DNA from 4 places in the Daquilactobacillus linshuiensis genome. Region 1 is predicted to be linked to each of the others. Evidence: riboswitches for the same ligand, from Rfam matches in the RefSeq annotation. Region 1 holds a riboswitch; each other region holds the start of a gene.
The links. A riboswitch is a leader RNA that binds a small molecule or an ion and turns the genes downstream of it on or off. The one in region 1 is predicted to bind thiamine pyrophosphate.
Positions count from the first base shown of each region.

Region 2: it holds a riboswitch for thiamine pyrophosphate, as region 1 does, so the genes downstream of both, tenA (thiaminase II) here and thiT (energy-coupled thiamine transporter ThiT) in region 1, are expected to answer to the same signal.
Region 3: it holds a riboswitch for thiamine pyrophosphate, as region 1 does, so the genes downstream of both, thiM (hydroxyethylthiazole kinase) here and thiT (energy-coupled thiamine transporter ThiT) in region 1, are expected to answer to the same signal.
Region 4: it holds a riboswitch for thiamine pyrophosphate, as region 1 does, so the genes downstream of both, ACUV9F_RS05925 (energy-coupling factor ABC transporter ATP-binding protein) here and thiT (energy-coupled thiamine transporter ThiT) in region 1, are expected to answer to the same signal.

Region 1 covers NZ_CM128255.1:859,945-864,947, forward strand. The annotation lists gene ftsL (cell division protein FtsL) at 1-326, opposite strand, end outside; gene rsmH (16S rRNA (cytosine(1402)-N(4))-methyltransferase RsmH) at 344-1,291, opposite strand; gene mraZ (division/cell wall cluster transcriptional repressor MraZ) at 1,300-1,731, opposite strand; gene ACUV9F_RS04480 (DUF4044 domain-containing protein) at 1,957-2,067, shown strand; one part of gene ACUV9F_RS04485 (IS3 family transposase) at 2,131-3,041, opposite strand; one part of gene ACUV9F_RS04485 (IS3 family transposase) at 3,041-3,512, opposite strand; gene thiT (energy-coupled thiamine transporter ThiT) at 3,582-4,163, opposite strand; TPP riboswitch at 4,199-4,298, opposite strand; gene mreD (rod shape-determining protein MreD) at 4,360-4,899, opposite strand; gene mreC (rod shape-determining protein MreC) at 4,899-5,003, opposite strand, start outside.
Region 2 covers NZ_CM128255.1:757,485-762,487, reverse strand. The annotation lists gene ACUV9F_RS04005 (universal stress protein) at 5-436, shown strand; gene tenA (thiaminase II) at 862-1,524, opposite strand; TPP riboswitch at 1,564-1,652, opposite strand; gene ACUV9F_RS03995 (SPJ_0845 family protein) at 1,659-1,826, opposite strand; gene uvrC (excinuclease ABC subunit UvrC) at 1,949-3,754, shown strand; gene ACUV9F_RS03985 (NAD(P)H-dependent oxidoreductase) at 3,756-4,412, shown strand; gene ACUV9F_RS03980 (hypothetical protein) at 4,412-4,588, shown strand; gene ACUV9F_RS03975 (GntR family transcriptional regulator) at 4,672-5,003, shown strand, end outside.
Region 3 covers NZ_CM128255.1:207,707-212,709, reverse strand. The annotation lists gene thiD (bifunctional hydroxymethylpyrimidine kinase/phosphomethylpyrimidine kinase) at 1-484, opposite strand, end outside; gene thiE (thiamine phosphate synthase) at 501-1,151, opposite strand; gene thiM (hydroxyethylthiazole kinase) at 1,132-1,959, opposite strand; TPP riboswitch at 2,081-2,188, opposite strand; gene ACUV9F_RS01105 (hypothetical protein) at 2,235-4,817, opposite strand; gene ACUV9F_RS01100 (WxLIP family cell surface protein) at 4,865-5,003, opposite strand, start outside.
Region 4 covers NZ_CM128255.1:1,084,248-1,089,250, forward strand. The annotation lists gene ACUV9F_RS05915 (energy-coupling factor transporter transmembrane component T family protein) at 1-399, opposite strand, end outside; gene ACUV9F_RS05920 (energy-coupling factor ABC transporter ATP-binding protein) at 409-1,254, opposite strand; gene ACUV9F_RS05925 (energy-coupling factor ABC transporter ATP-binding protein) at 1,230-2,069, opposite strand; TPP riboswitch at 2,132-2,220, opposite strand; gene rplQ (50S ribosomal protein L17) at 2,387-2,767, opposite strand; gene ACUV9F_RS05935 (DNA-directed RNA polymerase subunit alpha) at 2,788-3,723, opposite strand; gene rpsK (30S ribosomal protein S11) at 3,769-4,155, opposite strand; gene rpsM (30S ribosomal protein S13) at 4,171-4,539, opposite strand; gene rpmJ (50S ribosomal protein L36) at 4,563-4,679, opposite strand; gene infA (translation initiation factor IF-1) at 4,720-4,938, opposite strand.

The DNA of each region.
Region 1 (5,003 bases):
TGTGATTGAGCGTATTCAGTTAGCCTTTGAGAACTGGACAATTCGCCAACCTCTTGTCTTAAGTCGACATTTTTACTTGTAGTTGAGTCAACAGCGGAGTTTATTTTTTGAAGCTGTTGTTGAGATACAGTTGCAGATACTTTTACAGAAACCAAGGCTATCATAAGAACCATTGTAACAATACCAAGTCCAGCTAACAAGAAACCTTCAGTTTTTGAAATTGGAACACTTTTAGTGCGTGTTCTTCTTGTTGTTCTTTGCTTTGGTTGTTGCTCAATTTCTGGTTGTACATAAGTTTCTAAATTTCTCGCTGTATTATTATTCATACTAATTCCCCACTACATTAATTCTCGTTTACTTTTTCTACTACTCGTAATTTTGCGCTATGTGCACGATGATTTTCATCTTGCTCAATCCCAGTTGGTAAGATTGGCTTTTTATTTATTAATTTTAATTTTGGTTTTAGCTCTTCTGGAATTACAGGAAGTCCTCTTGGAATATCAATTTCAGAGAATTCTTTAAACATTTGCTTAACTATCCTATCTTCAAGAGATTGGAATGTAATTACACAAATTCTTCCCCCAACGTTTATTAAATCAATTGAACTACTTAATGATTTTTCTAAAGAACTAAGTTCATCATTAACTGCGATCCTAATTGCTTGAAAAGATTTCTTTGCTGGATGTCCACCTGTTCTTCTTTTAGCTGCCGGTATTGAATTTTTAATAATATCTGCTAATTCGGTAGTTGTTTCAATACTATTTATTGCTCGTCTTTTTTCTATATTGCGGGCAATTTTTTTTGCAAATTTTTCATCACCATATCTAAATAAAATTCTAACTAACTCTTCATATGGCCACTCATTAACAATTTTAAAAGCATCTAATTCTTGACTTTGATCCATTCGCATATCGAGCCTAGCTTCATTTTTGTAGCTGAATCCTCTTGTTGGATCATCAAACTGGGGTGAAGATACACCTAAGTCGTAAATAATTCCATCAACCTTATCGATACTAATTTCGTTTAATTTTTCAGAGATACTTTCAAAATTACTTTTAATCATTATCAATTCATTATTAGAATTTTTTGCAACATCTTCAGAAAGCTTATTACCTTCTAAAATAGCTGTATCATCACGATCAAATGCAATAACCTTACCACCATTAAGCTGACTAAGAATTTTTTTAGTATGCCCGCCTCTGCCAAATGTTGCATCAACATAAGTGCCTGTAGGAGAAGTATTTAAATATTCGACTGTTTCTTCTAATAAAACCGTTTTATGCTCAAACATTTTTACTCCTACAAATCAAAATCCATCATTTTTTCTGAAATATCATCAAAGTTTTCAGCCGCATTGTCGCTAAATTCATTCCATCTTTCCTTGTCCCAAATTTCAATTCTATTTGAAACACCAACAATCACACAATTTTTATCAAGGTCAGCATAATCCATCAATGAGGAAGAAATATTAATACGTCCTTGTTTATCAATTTCTGTTTCAGTTGCCGAAGAATAGAAAAATCTAACAAACGCACGAGCATCTTTTTTTGTTAGAGGTAATTGATCAAGTTGTTCTTCCAACTTTTTCCATTGGTCATTTGGATATCCAAACAAGCATCCATCCATACCCTTTGTTAAAACAAAATCATCTCCTAGACTTTGTCTAAATTTTGCTGGAACTATAACTCTTCCTTTAGCATCCAAAGTATGGTTGTATTCTCCCATGAACATCCAAATCACCTCCTTACTCCCCTAATAAATATAATATTACCACAACCCACCACTTCACACCACATAATTACCAAAAAAAGTATTTTTAAACAAGAATATCTATACAATCATTGATTTATCAATGTTTATATAGGTGGTTTTGTGTGGTAGATTATAAATATACATTTGAGTTTTATATTAAAATGCAGTAAAATTTCACTAAAATTAATATATAGGAAGAAAAAAATGGATAAAAAACCTAGTACACTAACAAAAATAACCAGAGTTTTCATCTGGTTAATGTTACTTTTAACAATTGTAGGAGTTGTTTTTGGTGCAGTCGCAGCATTAGTATAAGAAATTAAAAAAAAGAAGACGTGAATTTAAAATTGAACTGAACCCCAAATATTGGACGAAGTTTTAAGCTACTTTCTGGGATACAAACTTTCGGTACTCTACCGGACTTTTGTATCCCAGTTTTTGTTTTATTCTCACTTTATTATATTTCTCCATCCATGCTGCTACTTCTGAAACTAATTCTTCATAGGTATCAATCTCTTTTTGATGATATATATTAACTTTCAAAATATGAAAAAAACTCTCCATAGCTGCATTATCTAAACACGTTGCTTTTCTTGACATACTTTGAAATATTTTATTCTCTTTAAGTACTTTAACCCAACTTTTATGTTGATATTGAACCCCTTGATCTGAATGTACTGTAGTTCTGTAATCTAATCCTGCTGGTATTTTATTAATACCATCTTTTAAGGTGTTTACTGTAAATTCTACTGTCGGATGCTTACTTATATCCCAGCTCAATATTTCGTCTGAAAACAAATCATAAATACAAGTAAAATAAGCTCTTTGTTTGATACTTTCTTTTCCCCATCGTATTTCAGTGATATCTGTAGTTAATTTTTGATAAGGTCTATCAGTATTAAAACGACGATTAATTCTATTCTTAGCTATTTTACCCACTGTACCCTTGTAAGAATTATATTTCCGTGTTTTCTTGTTATAAGCTGTAGATAGTAAATTCATTTCAATCATTAATCTATAGACTTTTTTGTGATTAACTTTAAATCCTCGATTATGAAGCTCACCTGTTACTGGACGATATCCATAAGTATCATCACTTGTTTTAATATCTTTGATAGCTTCTTTTAATTCTTGATCACTATTATTGTTATCAAGCAGTCTTTTAGAGTTATATTCATAAGTACTTTTAGGCATGTCTATTACTTTAAGGATGTTCTTCAAAGAATATTTCTCTTGCCTTAGTTCATTTACTATTTGTGCTTTTTGCCATCTTGTTCCTGAACTAAGGCCTTTAGTTTTTTTAGATATTTATTTTCTATTTCCAAAAGCTCGTTTTTTTCTCTTAGTTTTTCTAATTCTGTTTTTTCTTTACCTTGTTTAGATTGTTTTTTAGAATTCATTATCTTTGTCCGCCCTTTATTACGGTACAATACTTCTATTCCTTCACAATCTAACTTATGTTGCCACTGCCAAATAGTTCCGGTATTGGATATATTAAAGTGAAGGGCTGTTTGTGGATAAGAAGCATTGTTTTGTTTCATCCATTTTAAAACATTCACTTTAAATGAGCCATCATAAGTTGAAATTGGTGATAATATATTCAACCCATCTAAACCAAACTTTTTATAACGGTCAATCCAGGTATATACTATAGAATCATTTGTTATATGATATTTCTTGATTAGATTTGAAACTCCTATTGAAGTATTGAGATATTCAGTAACAATCTTTAATTTTAATTCTTTAGAATATTTAACCATACAAAAACCCCCGATATTGGATTTGGCCCAATATCGGGGGTTCAGTTCAAATTCACATCTTCTTTTTTTTTAATTTTTTGGAATTATCAATGTTTTCATAGACCTTGATAATAATAAAAGTACAACTATTACTAATATTATATTGGCAATCGCACTTCCCCCATTAACTACTAGGGAGTATACCCATGGATTCATTCCTTTTGGAGCATATGAACCCCAATAATATCCACCCGCAATAAAATGAATAAAATATTTACTAACAATTCCTAATGATCCAAAAAGAATAGCTGATAACATAATACTTTTGTTACTTCTCAAATCACTTTGTATTTTTGTATACCCAGTTCCCGCAAGTCCTACTAAAGCAAATGCAATGAAATATTCTAAGAATCCTTGCAATGGATTAAGAACACTTCCATCTCCAATTCCTCTTAAGATAAGATCTAAAATTCCCCAAGTTAGTCCTGATAAAGTTGCTGGAACAATTCCTCTTCTAAAAGCAAAAATTATCAAAGGTACTAATCCATACGAAAATTCCACTGCGGAAATTCCTGTAGTATGTGGTAAATAGTTTAAAGCCATAGCAAATGCAGTTATAATTGCACCTTCTACTGTTACTTGTAAAGCATTTTTGTCCTTAGTTTTTTCCATAAAAAAACCCCTTTCATGATTAGTCATCACAAAAGGAGTTTCCTCCACACAAATCCCTACGCTTGTACTAACAAACAGGTTCTAAGGGTCTGACACTACATCACTCTCAGCCAAATGGCTCCCCTTTGTGAGACTATTGATTTATTACATAAAAATATAAGATAATAAGAAAAAAAAAGCAAGTCATTATACTTACTCAATATCCTCTTCGAAATTCTATTATCTTGTCCGTTACCCAAGAAATTGGTAGTAATAAAATGATGAAAGTAACCAAATTAAATATTACTGTTGGAGCAATTGTATAGGTAATAAAATCTGCAAAGCTTAAGCTTACAGTTTTAAATATTAATCCTAGTAAATAAACAATTACATGAATACCGATTAAAGACAATAAGTACAAAGACACCTCAATTATAAAATTATCTGCTAATATATCTTTCAATATATAAATAAGAGCAACAAATAATGGTAGTAAAACAACATAAATGCCAAAAATATTCATATAAAATATGTCATAAAACAATCCAAAAATAGCCGCATAAATAACTATTTCTTTAGACATAGTAAATTTAAATGCGAATATTATAAGCATCATTAACATAAACTGAGGTAACCCATTATTACTTTTGTCATTTAAAAAATCAAGATTATATTTGACTACACCATCTAAACAAAAGCCAAGTAATAAAAGTAAAAAAGGAGCAATTAATTTAAGAATTTCACTAAATCTTTTCATTAATTATCACCTACACTTCTATTAATAACAGTGACAACAGTAAATTTAGTTAAATCCGTTGCAGGCTTTACATAAATTACATTAGATAACCCATAATCATCCTT
Region 2 (5,003 bases), 100 kb from region 1:
AGGTATGGTTATGGAGATTAAAAAAATATTAGTTGGTGTTGATGATTCCTCAGATGCGCTATTAGCCTTTGACCACGCTATAAAAGAAGCTAAAGAACATAATGCAGAATTAATAATCGCATCAGTGTTAGAAAATGGAGAAATGAATATTTATCAAGTTATGGATGTTGATTACATCCATGGTGAAAGAAAAGAATTAGAAAAACATATGGAAGAATATGTCAAAAAAGCTAAAAATGCTGGCGTAAAAGACGTAAGAACAGTCATAGGAGAAGGCCAAGCTGGAGAAGTAATTGTTAAAGAAATAATACCTAAGGTACAACCTGACGTTTTAATAGTCGGTTCTTTAGCTAAAAAAGGTATAAATAAATATTTTGGTAGTCAAGCAGCATATATGGCAAAATATTCACCAATATCAGTGATGGTAATTAGATAAAAAGTATACTTTAATATTTAAAGAAAATGTCATTATAAATCCCCGTAAATCAGCGTTTAAAATTAGAGTAAAGTTAATTTGCTAATGTGTAAAAAAGGTGTTAAATTAACCATGGAAAGAGAAATAGTATCCAATCTAATACAAACAGGAGGGTGACATTATGATGTTACTTTTAGGCGCTAGCTTGTTAGTTTTGGTTGAGTATATGGTATATATTAGAAATATTAACAAGTTAAACTTTAAATTTTAATAAACGAACTGTGGCAGAAATCGTTTAGCAATTAAGCATTAAGGAAGAATAGCCTGTAATCACGAATATATGATTACAGGCTATTTTTTTAGCAAAATTTTCTGGTTTATGGAACGTGTTGAATTGAAACATCCTTACTAATTGTAGTATTTAATATTTATTTCACATTTCTTTTTTACCATTTTTCTTTTGTGTATGACATTTCCCAAAACCTATATTCCATTTGAGAACTAATAACAAAAGCATTAATCATTTTTTCTTGATCTTTAACGGAAACAGATTCATATAATCTATCTAATAAGTTGCGTTGTTTAATTATATTTTCCTTTACCTCTTTTGTTGAATAGCTGTCAATCCAGCTTTGATATATTGGAACTGGTGACATCTTGTCAGACAAGTATTCACCTATTTCTTGATATAACCATTCACAAGGTAGCATACTTGCTGATGCAATGATTGCATTACCTGTGTAAAGCTGTCTATACATGTGAGATACATAATTATAGGCAGTAGGAGTAATAGGTGTATTTTTTATTTCTTCAGAAGTAATGTTTAGCTCTTTGAAAAAAGTATTTCTTATTGCTAGTTCACCTGCACCAAGGTCTAAAGAATTCGCAATTAAGGAGTCCTTTAATTCTTTATTATCAGTTGATTGAGCTATTAGTTCATAAAGCTTATTAAAATGTTCTAAATAATAACGATCTTGTAATAAGTAGTATTTAAATATATCCATATTCAAACGTCCACTTTGTAATTCAGTGATAAATGGATGCGTAAAACTATTATGCCATGGCTCAAAAGACTTGTTATAAGCAATTTCGGTAAAATTTTTAGTCATAAAAATACCCCTTTGTCTAAAAAATCGCAAAAGGGTAGCAATAGTCAATAAACATTTTCCTTCGCCAGTTCTAACTGGAATCAGGTTCGATGGGTATAATCTCAGCCTAAGCACCCCAAATGCGATGAATTTAATTATTTTTCTTCTTTTTTGTTATCTTTAACTTTCTTTTCAGTTTCTTTTACTTTGTCCATGTTTTTTTTAACATCATCTGGTAATGAAGCAAACTTATCAAACATTTCCCCAAAGTTATTTTCTTGTTTAACTGTTAGTCCCATATTATCATCCTCTCTTTTCTTCATAATAATACTAAATTATTTTTTAAATCGCAATTCTTGAAACTATTGTAAAATAGTCTAGAATGGTTAAAGCAAATAAATGAATCTCATTTATAAAAAGAGATATTACATTTAGGAGAAATAATTTGGCAAGTGAACATTTAGAACGTAAGTTAGCATTATTACCAGATAGACCTGGATGCTACTTAATGAAGGATATTAATTCAAAAATAATATATGTTGGAAAAGCTAAAAATTTAAAAAACAGAGTTCGTTCATACTTTAAAAGTGCTCATGAAGGTAAAACAGCACGTTTGGTATCTGAAATAGTTGATTTTGAAACTATCATAACATCAACAGATAAAGAAGCATTCTTATTAGAAATTACGCTAATTCAAAAACATCAACCATACTTCAATATTAAACTAAAAAAAGGAACAGGTTATCCTTATATAAAAATTACAAAAGAACGTAATCCAACAATGATGATAACTGGTCAAGTAAAAAAAGATGGTGCTTATTATTTTGGACCTTATCCTAATGTATATGCAGCTGAAGAAACGTTGCATTTTCTTCAAAAAGTATATCCATTAAGAAGATGTCAGGGATTTATGAATAGGCCATGTCTTTATTATCATTTAGGACAATGTCTAGGTGCATGTTTTAAAGAAGTTCCTGTTGAGGTATATGATAAACAAATTGAAAAAATTGTAAGCTTTTTAAATGGAAATGTTTCATCAGTAAAAAAAGAATTAAATCAACAAATGCAAGAAGCTTCAGATAATTTGCAATTCGAAAGAGCTGCTGAAATAAGGGATCAAATTCACTATATTGAAGCTACAGTTGAAAAACAAAAGATCATTTCAAATGATAATACACCAAGAGATATTTTTAATTTTTATGTAGATAAAGGCTGGATTTCAATTCAAGTATTCTTTATTAGACAAGCTAAATTAATGAAGCGTGAAAAAAGAGTATTTCCATGTATTAATACTCCGGAAGAAGAATTACAGACTTTTATACTTCAGTTTTATAATAGAAAAAATAATATTTTGCCTAAAGAAATCCTAATACCCAAAGATATTGATTCTTCGGTAATGGAAGATATTTTACAGGTACCTTTTAGAACACCACAAAGAGGGCAAAAAAGAGATTTGTTAAACATGGCTTATGAAAATTCTAAACTAGTATTAGAAGAAAAGTTTCGACTAATGGAACTTGATAATCGTAAGACATTTGGAGCACAAGAAGAAATATTTAAATCATTGAACCTTCCATATGGACATATTATTGAGGCTTTTGACCATTCCCATATTCAAGGAACTAGTCCCGTTTCAGCAATGGTCGTATTCAAGGATGGACATCCCTACAAAACCGAGTATCGTAAATATAAAATAAAAGGCGAAGTAGAACATCAAAAAGGATCTGACGAAGCTGCAAATACTCGTGAAGTTATATATAGAAGATATTCAAGACTGATAAAAGAAGAAAAACCACTGCCTGATTTAATACTTATGGATGGTGGAATTATTGAATTACGTGCGGCAATGGACGTTTTAGAAAATGAATTAGGAATAAAAATTCCTGTAGCAGGCATGGTAAAAAATAATAAACATAATACCTCTCATTTAATAACTGGAGAAGACGGTATAGAAGTGGATCTCGATGTAAAAAGCCAAGGTTTTTATCTACTTCAAAGAATTCAAGATGAAGTGCATAGGTTTGCGATAACGTTTCATCGACAAACAAGGAGTAAAAACGCACTTTCATCACAACTTGAAAGTATTAAGGGTGTAGGACCAAAAACTAGAACAAAATTACTGAAAAAATTTGGTTCGGTTAAAAAAATAAAAGAAACTCCGCTTAATGATCTAATGGATTTAGGAATATCAAAATCTGTAGCACAAACAATTAAACTATCACTTTCGATAACGCCAAAGAAAAGGAAATAAAATGAAAACTTTAGTTATTGTAAGCCATCCAGAAATAAAAGAATCATCAACACAGAGTTTTTTAAAGGCTAGCTTTCCAAACAATCATAATGTTACTTATCACTTTATTGACGAAATCTTTGATAAAGAACAAGATCGACAATTATTATTGGAAAATGATAGAATAGTTTTTCAGTTTCCATTATATTGGTATTCAGCTCCAGCAAATTTGAAAAGATGGATTGATGAAGTGCTAGATGGTGATTTTGCTTTTTCTGGTAACAAACCACTTCAAGACAAAGAATTTGCGCTAGTGATTTCAACTGGAATTGCTAAAAAGGATTTTTCTGCTGGGAGTAAAGAGAAGTATTCAATATCTGAAATGTTAAAACCATTTGAAATGATGGCCAATAAATTAGATATGAAGTATCTTGCACCTTTTATAATTTATCAATTTGAGTATCTTACGGATAGACAAAAACAAGCACTAGTTACTGATTATCAACGATATTTAATGCAAGAAAAGTTTGACTTTGACTCAGAAATAAAATGGTTTATTGATGAATTAACAAATAAAAAGCAAGACTTGTTGGCAGAAACTTTGAAAGCAAAACAAGAGGAATTAAATGATTTGACTTGGCAAGTTAAATCAATGCGTGAAGATGATGGAGAAGGGTAATGGATGAGATTAATTGGATTAAACAACAGGCCCAAGAATTAAGTTTGAAATCACAAAAATATGAAGACAGAGCTTTTTATAAAAATTTAGAAAGTTTGACAGATGAATTAATAACTAGAATAGAACAAAAACAAGCAGAGTTAGACGGTCGTATATGGAATCATAAAGGCTGGTAAAAAAAACCGATACAATTTAGTATCGGTTTTTTATTGCAATTCGTATATTAGTGTATTAGTATAGTAATACATAGGAGGACGATATGGAGTTTCGCGCGAGTATACCAATATATTTACAAATTAAGGATTTAATAAAGAATAAAATAGTATCTAATAATTATAAAATTGGAAGCAAAATTCCATCTGTTAGAGAATTTTCAGTTGATCTTGGTGTAAATATTAATACTGTTCAAAAAGCATTAAATGAGTTAGTACAGGAAAAAATAATAGTTACACAACGAGGAAAAGGGAATTTTGTTACAGATAATACTGAAGTTATTTTAGAGTTGAAACAGGAAATAATAAAAAATACTATTGATGAGATGTATAAAAAATTGTTTGATTTAGGACTTTCAAGAGAAGAAATTACAACATA
Region 3 (5,003 bases), 650 kb from region 1:
ACATATCTCCAATTTTTTTTGCAATTTTTTCCATATCATTATCAGATTTAATCTTACTTTTACCTAAAACTTCTGCTTCAAAAATATTAGGAGTTATTACTGTTGCAAGTGGAAATAATTTCGTTTTCAACGTTTCAATAGCTGATCTATTTATTAATTCACTGCCACTAGTAGCAACCATGACAGGATCTACAACAATATTTTTCACTTTATATTGTCTTAGTTTTTCAGCAATTATATTTACTATCTCCCCGTTTGAAACCATTCCAATTTTTACTGCATCAGGTCTAATATCTGTGAAAACTGCATCCAACTGTTGTCCAACAATGCCAGCTGTAACTTCCATAACAGAAAAGACTTGTTGTGTGTTTTGCGCAGTAATAGCTGTTATTACACTCATCCCATATTTTTTATGTGCTGCCATAGTTTTTAAATCTGCTTGAATACCAGCACCGCCAGAAGAATCTGAACCAGCTATTGTCAAAATTTTCTCCATTATTTTACCTATCCTCACTTCCAAACGGTTTAACAAGTTCAGCAATACTTTTAGTATTTTCAATTATATTCTCACTATTAAAAATTTCTGAAACAAGAGCAATTCCATCAATTCCAGTAGAGTATAACCGACTAATATTATTTTTATGGATACCCCCAATTGCACATACAGGAATATTAACAGTCTGAACTATTTCTTTTAACTCTTCAATAGAAACTTCACTGGCATCATTTTTAGTATCAGTTGGAAAAATTGCACCCACTCCTAGATAATCTGCTCCTTGTATTTGCGCTTTTTTAGCCTGTTCAGCTGTTTGAACAGATACACCAAAAATTTTATCGTTATTTCCCCAACCTTTTTTTGCATCTAACAAGCTTATATCATTTTGTCCAATATGTATTCCATCAGCATCAACCAATTTAGCTACGTCTAAATTATCATCTATCAAAAATGGAACGTTATATTTTTGACATATTTCTTTAATTTGTTTTGCTAAATTTACAAATTCCTCAATTTTTAGCTTTTTTTCGCGTAATTGAATTATAGTTGCTCCTCCAATGATCGCCTGTTCAACACATTGGCCTAACGTTCTTCCATTCAACCATGTTCTATCTGTTACCGCATACAAATTTAAACTATTTGCTGTGAACTTCATAATTTGCACCTTTTTCCAGGTCTTCTTCATCCATCTTACTTATTGCATCGATTAAGTAATTTCTAAAAGTTGAATTTCCTGAATTAGTTTCAATTCTTTTTTCTTCAGCAAACTCTCCAGCTAACCCCATCATACTGACAGCTGTTACAACTGAATCAAAAATATTATCCTGATTAACTGATATATATCCAGTTATTAAAGCACTTAACATGCATCCTGTACCTGTAATCTTTGCCATTGTTGAAACACCATTTTTAATAGCAACTGCATAATCACTATTAGCAACTATATCAGTAGCACCTGTTATAACTATAATTGCCCCAGTTTTCTTACTAAATTCTTGAGCATAGTCAATAATTGATTCAATATTATCTTTTGTAACCACATCTTCTTTACTTGCATCTACGCCATGAGAACTTCCTATTCCCTTCGCCATTACTTTAATTTCAGATAAATTCCCTTTAATTACGGTGAACTTTACTTCATTTAAAAGCTTATTTATAAAATCTTTTCGCATACTTGATGCACCTACACCAACTGGATCTAACTCAACCGGCTTGTTGAGTCTATTTGCTTCTTTACCAGCTTTTAGCATGGCTTTTTCTGTATTCTTATTAAGAGTACCAATATTAATATTTAAACCGTCACTAATTTTAACTATCTCTTCAACTTCATTTGCATCATCTGCCATTACAGGAGAAGCTCCTGCTGCTAACAATATATTTGCACAGTCATTAACAGTCACATAATTGGTAATATTATGAATTAGTGGGTTGTTTTTTCTTAAATTTTCTAGATATTCTTTCATTATTCTTGTTCCCTTCTTTAATTAAATGATGCGATTTTAAAAAAAATCCTCCTTTTTCCTATGAACGAACCAGAATTAGACAAAAAACAAGCCTACCCATATTTGGATAGACTTGTTTTTAAACAATATCTTAAGACTTACCTACGTTAGTATTACCCAAATCAGGTTAAAGGGTCGAAGTTAATAACTTCCTCTCAGCCTGCCACTACAAGCTCCCCTGTTCATATATAATTTTATATCTTGAGTATAATTAATACTAAATAAATCGTCAAATTTTATTGATCATTTAATTTTAAATCCCAAACTAAATCCGCATTATATTTTTGAACTTTATAGTTTGTACTATAAGGAATCATAAAATAGACTATCTTACTCTGTAACAAATCAGTAATAGTTTTCAAAGATTTTGAACTTGGCTTGACTGGATCTACAGGATCAATAGGACCACTTGAACCATCGTTTCTTTTCAAAATATCTATTAAGTTAGAACTTCCGTCGTTAACCGGTTTATAATCTTTATCGTTAGGATCACCTTTTCCTATTTGATACATAAATCCATCAGACTCAGTGAAGGGATTACCTTGAGCTAACTCCAATCTTTTTAAGCTTAATTGAAAGTTAAATTTCATTGGATTATAAATATTTATAATCGGAACATCATTAATTGACTGAGGTGAAACTTTTTTATAAGGAGTTTTAACCTCATTAACACCAATCTTATTTACAGTATTCTTTTTGCTTCCAATAATTTCAGTGCCCATATTAAACGTTTGAGGAACAACAACTTCTATCGTTCCATTAATATTTAAATTAATTGAAAACTTTGATTCATAATTAAAATCAGAATCATAGACTTGTTTTGCATCATAATTTTTTGAAATAGCAAATTCAATATTATTATTTCGAGTTATAGAATATCCCATCATATTTTTTTCATTAGTTTGAATCTTGTTTTGAACATTTCCTCGATTAAATGATCTTTCTTCACTAATAAGTGACTCCAAGTCATTAATTGATACGTCACTCAAGCCCTCAACAGCACCATTTCCTAGACGATTCCAAGTGTTTTCAGATTTTAATTTATAATAAATTCCATATTTTTCTAATGGTTTTTTTACACTTATACTTGCCTTAACACCCGAATTAGGCAGTTCCTTTAAGTCACCATTAACGTAATCAAAGCTTGCCGTTCCATTATTTTCTGCAATAGTTTGCTTTTTATCGCCATTACTTAAAGTGATATCTGAAATATACGATTTAGTTTCAGGGGGATTATTAGGATTATTTAAGTCAGGGAAATCAGACTGCCCATTTCCATGTTTTCTACCAAAAACACCAAAAGCTCCATCATTGTGATTGGGAGAAATTGGAGCACCATATCCTTCAATGGTTATATTATTAGCTGCAATAACACCTCCGATATATAAACCACTACTTGAATTTCCCGCATAAAAAGAGCCATGAGGAATAAGCATAGTCCCATACATTACATTTGACATTTCGTTTAAATAGACAGCAGACTTTTTGCCTATTCCTGCCATATCTCTTTTGTCACTACTTAAATCTTCGGGATAATTATCTAGATCATACATATCGTTAAAATTATTTAAAATTTGAGATCCCATCCAAAGAACCTTTGAATTATTCCAATCACCTTTTGCAACACCCAGAGCTTCATTCATAAATTTTTCGTCAATAACTTTACCATCTTTAACTTTACCAGTTCCAAATGAATCGTTTGTACCCCAAGTGAACTGATAAGGAACATTATCATGTGTAAAATTAGTATAGTTTAATATAATATAAGGAATTGTAGATGAATCTAAGTGATTTTCATCATTATAATAACTTTTGGAAAAATTAAATAAAATTCGAATTCCCGCTGGTTTTCCGTTATTACCTGCTTTTTTTGCCGCATCAAAAATTTTTTTCATATCAACATTCACAGCGACTACAGGTTTACTATTTTTATTTTCTATTGATTTACCAACATCGTTAGCATTAATTATATTTGTAACTACTGCAACGGACTTATCAGGCTCAGCAATATATTGAGGATTTGATTGACCATCTGTAATGATTCTATTATCACTCGACCAAAATCCATTATTATCTGTTAAATTTCGATAATAATCACTGACATCCTGTATATCCTGCTCTACACTTCGTCCAGGTACAGTATTTTTACTTTGATACTTGGTAATATTATTATCTTTGAATTGAGTTAAATCATTCAAACCATTTATTTTCGTGCCATCTTCAGTAACAGTATCTAAATTGTTAGTCCAAGTTGTATCTAATAATTGTTTTAATAAATTAGTTGATAATTTTTTTTCAATTTCACTTTTGGGTGTATCAGTAATAAATTTAACTCTTTTTTCAGAACTGGGAAATATTTTAAAAGGATCAGTATTTTGTTCATAAGGCCACATAGATGCTAAATTAACTATCATTTGCCCAGTGGGATCAGAAAAGGCAGGATCTTTTATAGTATTTTCTTTATCTAAATCATTTATAATGACTGCCGGATTCCACAACTGAGAATAAAAATCTCTTGAAGACTCTACAGATCCACCTGATGGATAGGTATTTAAACTATTATTTCCTATTCCCCATTGAGAAAAAGCGGCAGTTTTATCAAATGCCATTGAATTAGCCATAAATCTACCAGACATTGTTGCTCCACCTATATGTCTAATACGATTACCAGCAGTAAGCATATAATCTGATGAAACCCCCAGCGGATATTTACCGTCTATTCGAGCATTCTCAGCACTAGCACTAACCATTGATGGCAACATAAAAAGGCCAACTGCAAATAATAGCTTTATTAAAGCTTTTCTTGGCTTTCCTTTCATAATTTTCCCCCTATATATACATATACACAGTAACATACAACTTATAATTAGCTTATATTAACGTTCTTTTTATTTCTTTTATAACCTAAATAATAGCTAAATATTAACAGTAAAATAATAATAGTTATTATTATTAGCAAAATCCATACCCATGAAAAGCTCTTATTGCTTTGATTTAACTGCATT
Region 4 (5,003 bases), 220 kb from region 1:
TGGAGTAGTTGTTAACGTTAAAAGTGTTGAAAAGAAAACTATCAGTAAAAATCTCATAAATATATATGTACCATTTAATATAGATTGCCAAGATAATGAAAAAATCCACCATTGCCATAATTGCTTTTCACCCGGAGTAAAAAATACTTGCAAAAGCACAGTAAATAAAATTAGCCACATTAGTGGTCTTAATCCTTTGAAAAAGAAAGACAATTTTATTTCTGACAATTTTAAAGCAAAAAAAACAAACAAAAATAATGGCAAATATGTGTACCAGCTATTCGCTAAAAATATAATTCCAATAAAATAAAAAGTTCCAATAAACTTTGCTCGTGGATCCAAATTATGAATTATCGAATCACCAGGTATATAACGACCTACAATTAATTTATTCAAAATTAATTCCCCTTAAATATCATTACTAATTACATCAATTAAATCTGAAATCACTAACGGATTATCAGTACTATTCATCCCTTTACTCTTTAAACGATTCATAAATTCAACACTTCTTGGGAGTTCAAGATTGTTATTTTTTACCCAAATTTCGTTTTCAAAAATTTTATCTGGAGTATCATGTTTAACGATTTTTCCATGATTAAACACAATTACATCATCTGAATAATTAACGACATCTTCCATTTGATGAGTGACTAATATAATAGTCTTACCTTCTTTATGTAAATTATAAAATAAAGTCATCATTTCTAAACGTCCTTCTGGGTCTAAACCGGCTGTAGGTTCATCAAGAATTAACGTATCAGGGTTACTTGCTAATACTCCTGCAATTGCAACCCTTCTCATCTGACCCCCTGATAAATCGAAAGGAGATTTTTGAAGATATTCTTCACTTAATCCAACTTTTAATAGTGATTCTTTTGCAAGAATCTTAGCATCTTTTTCTTCTATACCAAAATTCATCGGACCAAACATGATATCCTTTTCAACGGTTTCTTCAAACAATTGACTCTCGGGAAATTGAAAAACCATACCTACTTCTTTTCTCAATGACTTTAAATCTTTATTATTTGTATCTGGCGTTATTACTTTATTTCCAACAACAATTTTTCCCTTAGTTGGTTTTAATAGAGCATTTATATGCTGTACAAAAGTAGATTTTCCGCTTCCTGTATGACCGACCAATGCAGTAAAACTATTATTTTTAATTGTTGCATTAATATCTTCTAACCCTAAATTTTCCATAGGAGTATCTGGCTGATATATATATTCTACTTGTTCAAATGATATTTCCAAATTTCATTCACCAATCTTTCTTCGTTCATCCAGTCGTTTGAAATATTAATACCTCTTGATATAAGACGCTGCTGTACTTTTTGAACAAATGGTAACTCTAGTCCTGCTTGCTTTAATAATTTTTCATCAGTAAAAATATTTTCTGGTTTATCCTGCTTTAAAATTTTTCCTTTACTTAAAACAAGAACATCATCGGCAACAGTTACTTCTTCAACATCATGTGTTATTGACAATACAGTTAAATCAAGCTCATCTTTTAATTTTTTTATGATATCAATTATCTCGTATCGTCCACTTGGGTCAAGCATACTAGTAGCTTCATCCAAAATAATTATCTTTGGTTCTAGTGCAATAATTCCAGCAATAGCAACACGCTGCTTTTGTCCACCTGAAAGACTTTGTGGATCTCTATTTGCAAAATCAGTCATTTGAACTTTGTCTAAAGCATCCATCACTTTACTTTTCATCTCTGATTGAGGAACACTTTGATTCTCTAAACCAAAGGCAACATCATCTTCTACCGTTGCACCAACAAACTGATTATCAGGATTTTGAAAAACAATTCCCATTTTAGAACGTATGTCCCAAATAGTTTCATTAGTTAATTTGATATTATCAATTTTTATAGTTCCAGAATCGGTTTGTAAAATACCATTTAATAACTTAGTCAACGTACTTTTACCACTACCATTTTGTCCAACAATAGCAGTCCATGACTTTTCTTTAATTCTTAGATTAATGTCTGACAATACATTTTCAGTGGATTCATCATATTTGTAATTTAATTTACTAATTTCAATAATTGGATTTGTCATATTTACATACCTTATTTAAAAATAAAGGCCCCTTTGTAATATTAAACAAAGAGGTCCACTAATACTTACAACTACTATCTCCCCGTTTCAGCATTAACTGTATCAGGTTCAATGGGTATAATCTCAGCAAATTGCACCCCAGATTTATTTAATTAACAATATAATAACACAATAATTTATAAGTATATAAAAAAATCATTCGATAAAATTAGTGTCTCCCGATTAGGGAAATCTTAGAGCTAGACTTGGAATATACCCAACATCATAACGCTCACTAAAATCACGAATGACTGTTTTTAAATAGATTGATGTAATAATTAAACTAGTTCAATTATTGCCATAGGTGCAGCATCTCCACGACGTGGTGCTGTCTTCATTATTCTTGTGTATCCACCTTGTCTATCTTTGTAACGAGGTGCAACATCACTGAATAGTTTTTGAAGAGCAGACTGAACAACAACTGCATCATCTTGTTCACTAATGTTAGCAACTTCATCTCTAATAAACTTTGCAGCTTGACGACGAGCTTGTAAATCACCCTTTTTACCAAGTGTAATCATTTTCTCAGCTGTACGACGAACTTCTTTAGCACGAGTTTCAGTAGTAACGATACGTTCATTAATAATCAAATCAGTAGTTAAATCACGAAGCATAGCTAATCTTTGATCTGTTGAACGTCCTAGTTTACGGTAGCCCATTTTAGTGCCCTCCTTGTCTATTAATCGTCTTGTCTAAGTGATAAACCTAGATTGTTTAACTTAACTTTGACTTCTTCTAATGACTTACGTCCTAGATTACGAACTTTCATCATATCAGGTTCACTCTTATCTGTAAGTTCTTGAACAGTATTAATACCTGCACGTTTCAAACAGTTGTATGAACGAACTGATAAATCAAGTTCTTCAATAGTCATTTCAAGTTTCTTTTCTTTTTGAGTTTCCTCTTTTTCAACCATCATTTCAGCGTTCATAGCTTCTTCAGTTAAGTTTACAAAACTATTCAAATGTTCTGTAAGAACTTTAGCTGCCAAGCTAATTGCTTCTTTGGGGTTAATTGATCCATTTGTCCAAACGTCTAAAGTTAATTTATCAAAATCACTTCTTTTACCAACACGAGCACTCTCGACCTGGTAATTAACTTTTGAAACAGGTGTAAAAATCGAATCAACGGGCAAAACACCAATTGGTGTTGCATCTGTTTTGTTTTGGTCAGCTGGTGTATATCCGCGACCAGTTTTAACTGTCATTTGCATATTAAGTTCGCCACCTTCAGCAACAGTACAGATATATTGAGTAGGATCTAGAATTTCTAAATCGTCATCTGCAACTATATCAGCAGCTGTTACTTGAGCAGGTCCCTTAACATTAATTTCAACTTTCTTTTCATCTCCGTGAAGTTTTAAAGAAAGTTTCTTAATATTCAAGATAATTTGAGTTACGTCTTCAATAACACCATCAATTGTTGAAAATTCATGAAGAACTCCATCAATTTGTACATCAGAAACTGCTGTACCAGGTAAAGAAGCAAGTAATACACGTCTTAGTGAGTTACCTAAAGTAGTACCATAACCTCTTTCAAGAGGTTCAATTACATACTTACCGTAATCATTTTTTTCTTCAACTTTTATGATACTTGGTTTTTCGAATTCAATCATTCAGTTCTGCCCCTTTCATCTATTGCGCTAGTTTCAAAGAACTTACTATACACGACGACGTTTTGGTGGACGAGAACCATTATGAGGAACTGGTGTAACATCACGAATTGCTGTAACGTCAAGACCTGTAGCTTGTAAAGAACGAATTGCTGCCTCACGTCCAGAACCTGGACCTTTAACTGCAACTTCTACGGTTTTCATACCATGTTCCATTGCTTCTTTTGCTGCTGCTTCACCAGCCATTTGTGCGGCAAAAGGAGTAGACTTACGACTTCCCTTAAAACCTAAGGCACCAGCTGATGACCAAGCAACGGCGTTACCATTAACGTCAGTAATCATTACTAGTGTATTGTTAAATGTTGAATGAATATGAGCAACGCCAGATTCAATATGTTTCTTTACACGACGTTTACGACCTTTATTGACTGCCATGAACCTACCTCCTTATTAGTCTTTCTTCTTACCTGCAATAGTAACTTTTTTACCTTTGCGAGTACGTGCATTGTTTTTTGTATTTTGTCCACGAACGGGTAATCCACGACGATGGCGAATTCCACGATATGAACCAATTTCTTGTAATCTCTTGATGTCCATACTTACTGAACGACGTAAATCACCTTCAACAGGAAATTTATCAAGTTCAGTTCTGATTTTATCCTCTTGATCTGGAGTCAAATCACGAGTTCTGATATCTTCAGAAACCCCGGCATCTTTTAAGACTTTGACTGCTGTTGAGTTACCAACACCAAAAATGTATGTAAGTGCCACGACAATTCTTTTATCACGTGGCAAATCAACACCTGCTATACGAGCCATTGAAGTATCCTCCTTCTATAATATTAACCTTGTCTTTGTTTGTGTTTTGGATCTGCTGAACAAATTACCATAACGCGACCTTTGCGTTTGATAACTTTACAGTGTTCACACATTGGTTTTACAGATGGTCTTACTTTCATATTCTGTGAACCTCCCATCATATTAAAAAACAGAAAATATTTATCTATATCTATATGTGATACGTCCCTTACTTAAATCGTACGGTGAAAGTTCTACAGTAACTTTATCACCAGGCAATATCTTAATATAGTGCATTCTAATTTTACCAGAAACATGAGCCAATACTGTGGCATCGTTTTCTAGTTTTACTTTAAACATTGCTCTAGGTAAGTTCTCTACAACAGTACCTTCGATTTCAATAACATCGTCTTTGGCCAAACTTGGACCCTCCTCGAATTTGTAAGGTTTAATACTACTACATATATCGAAAAATAATATCACGA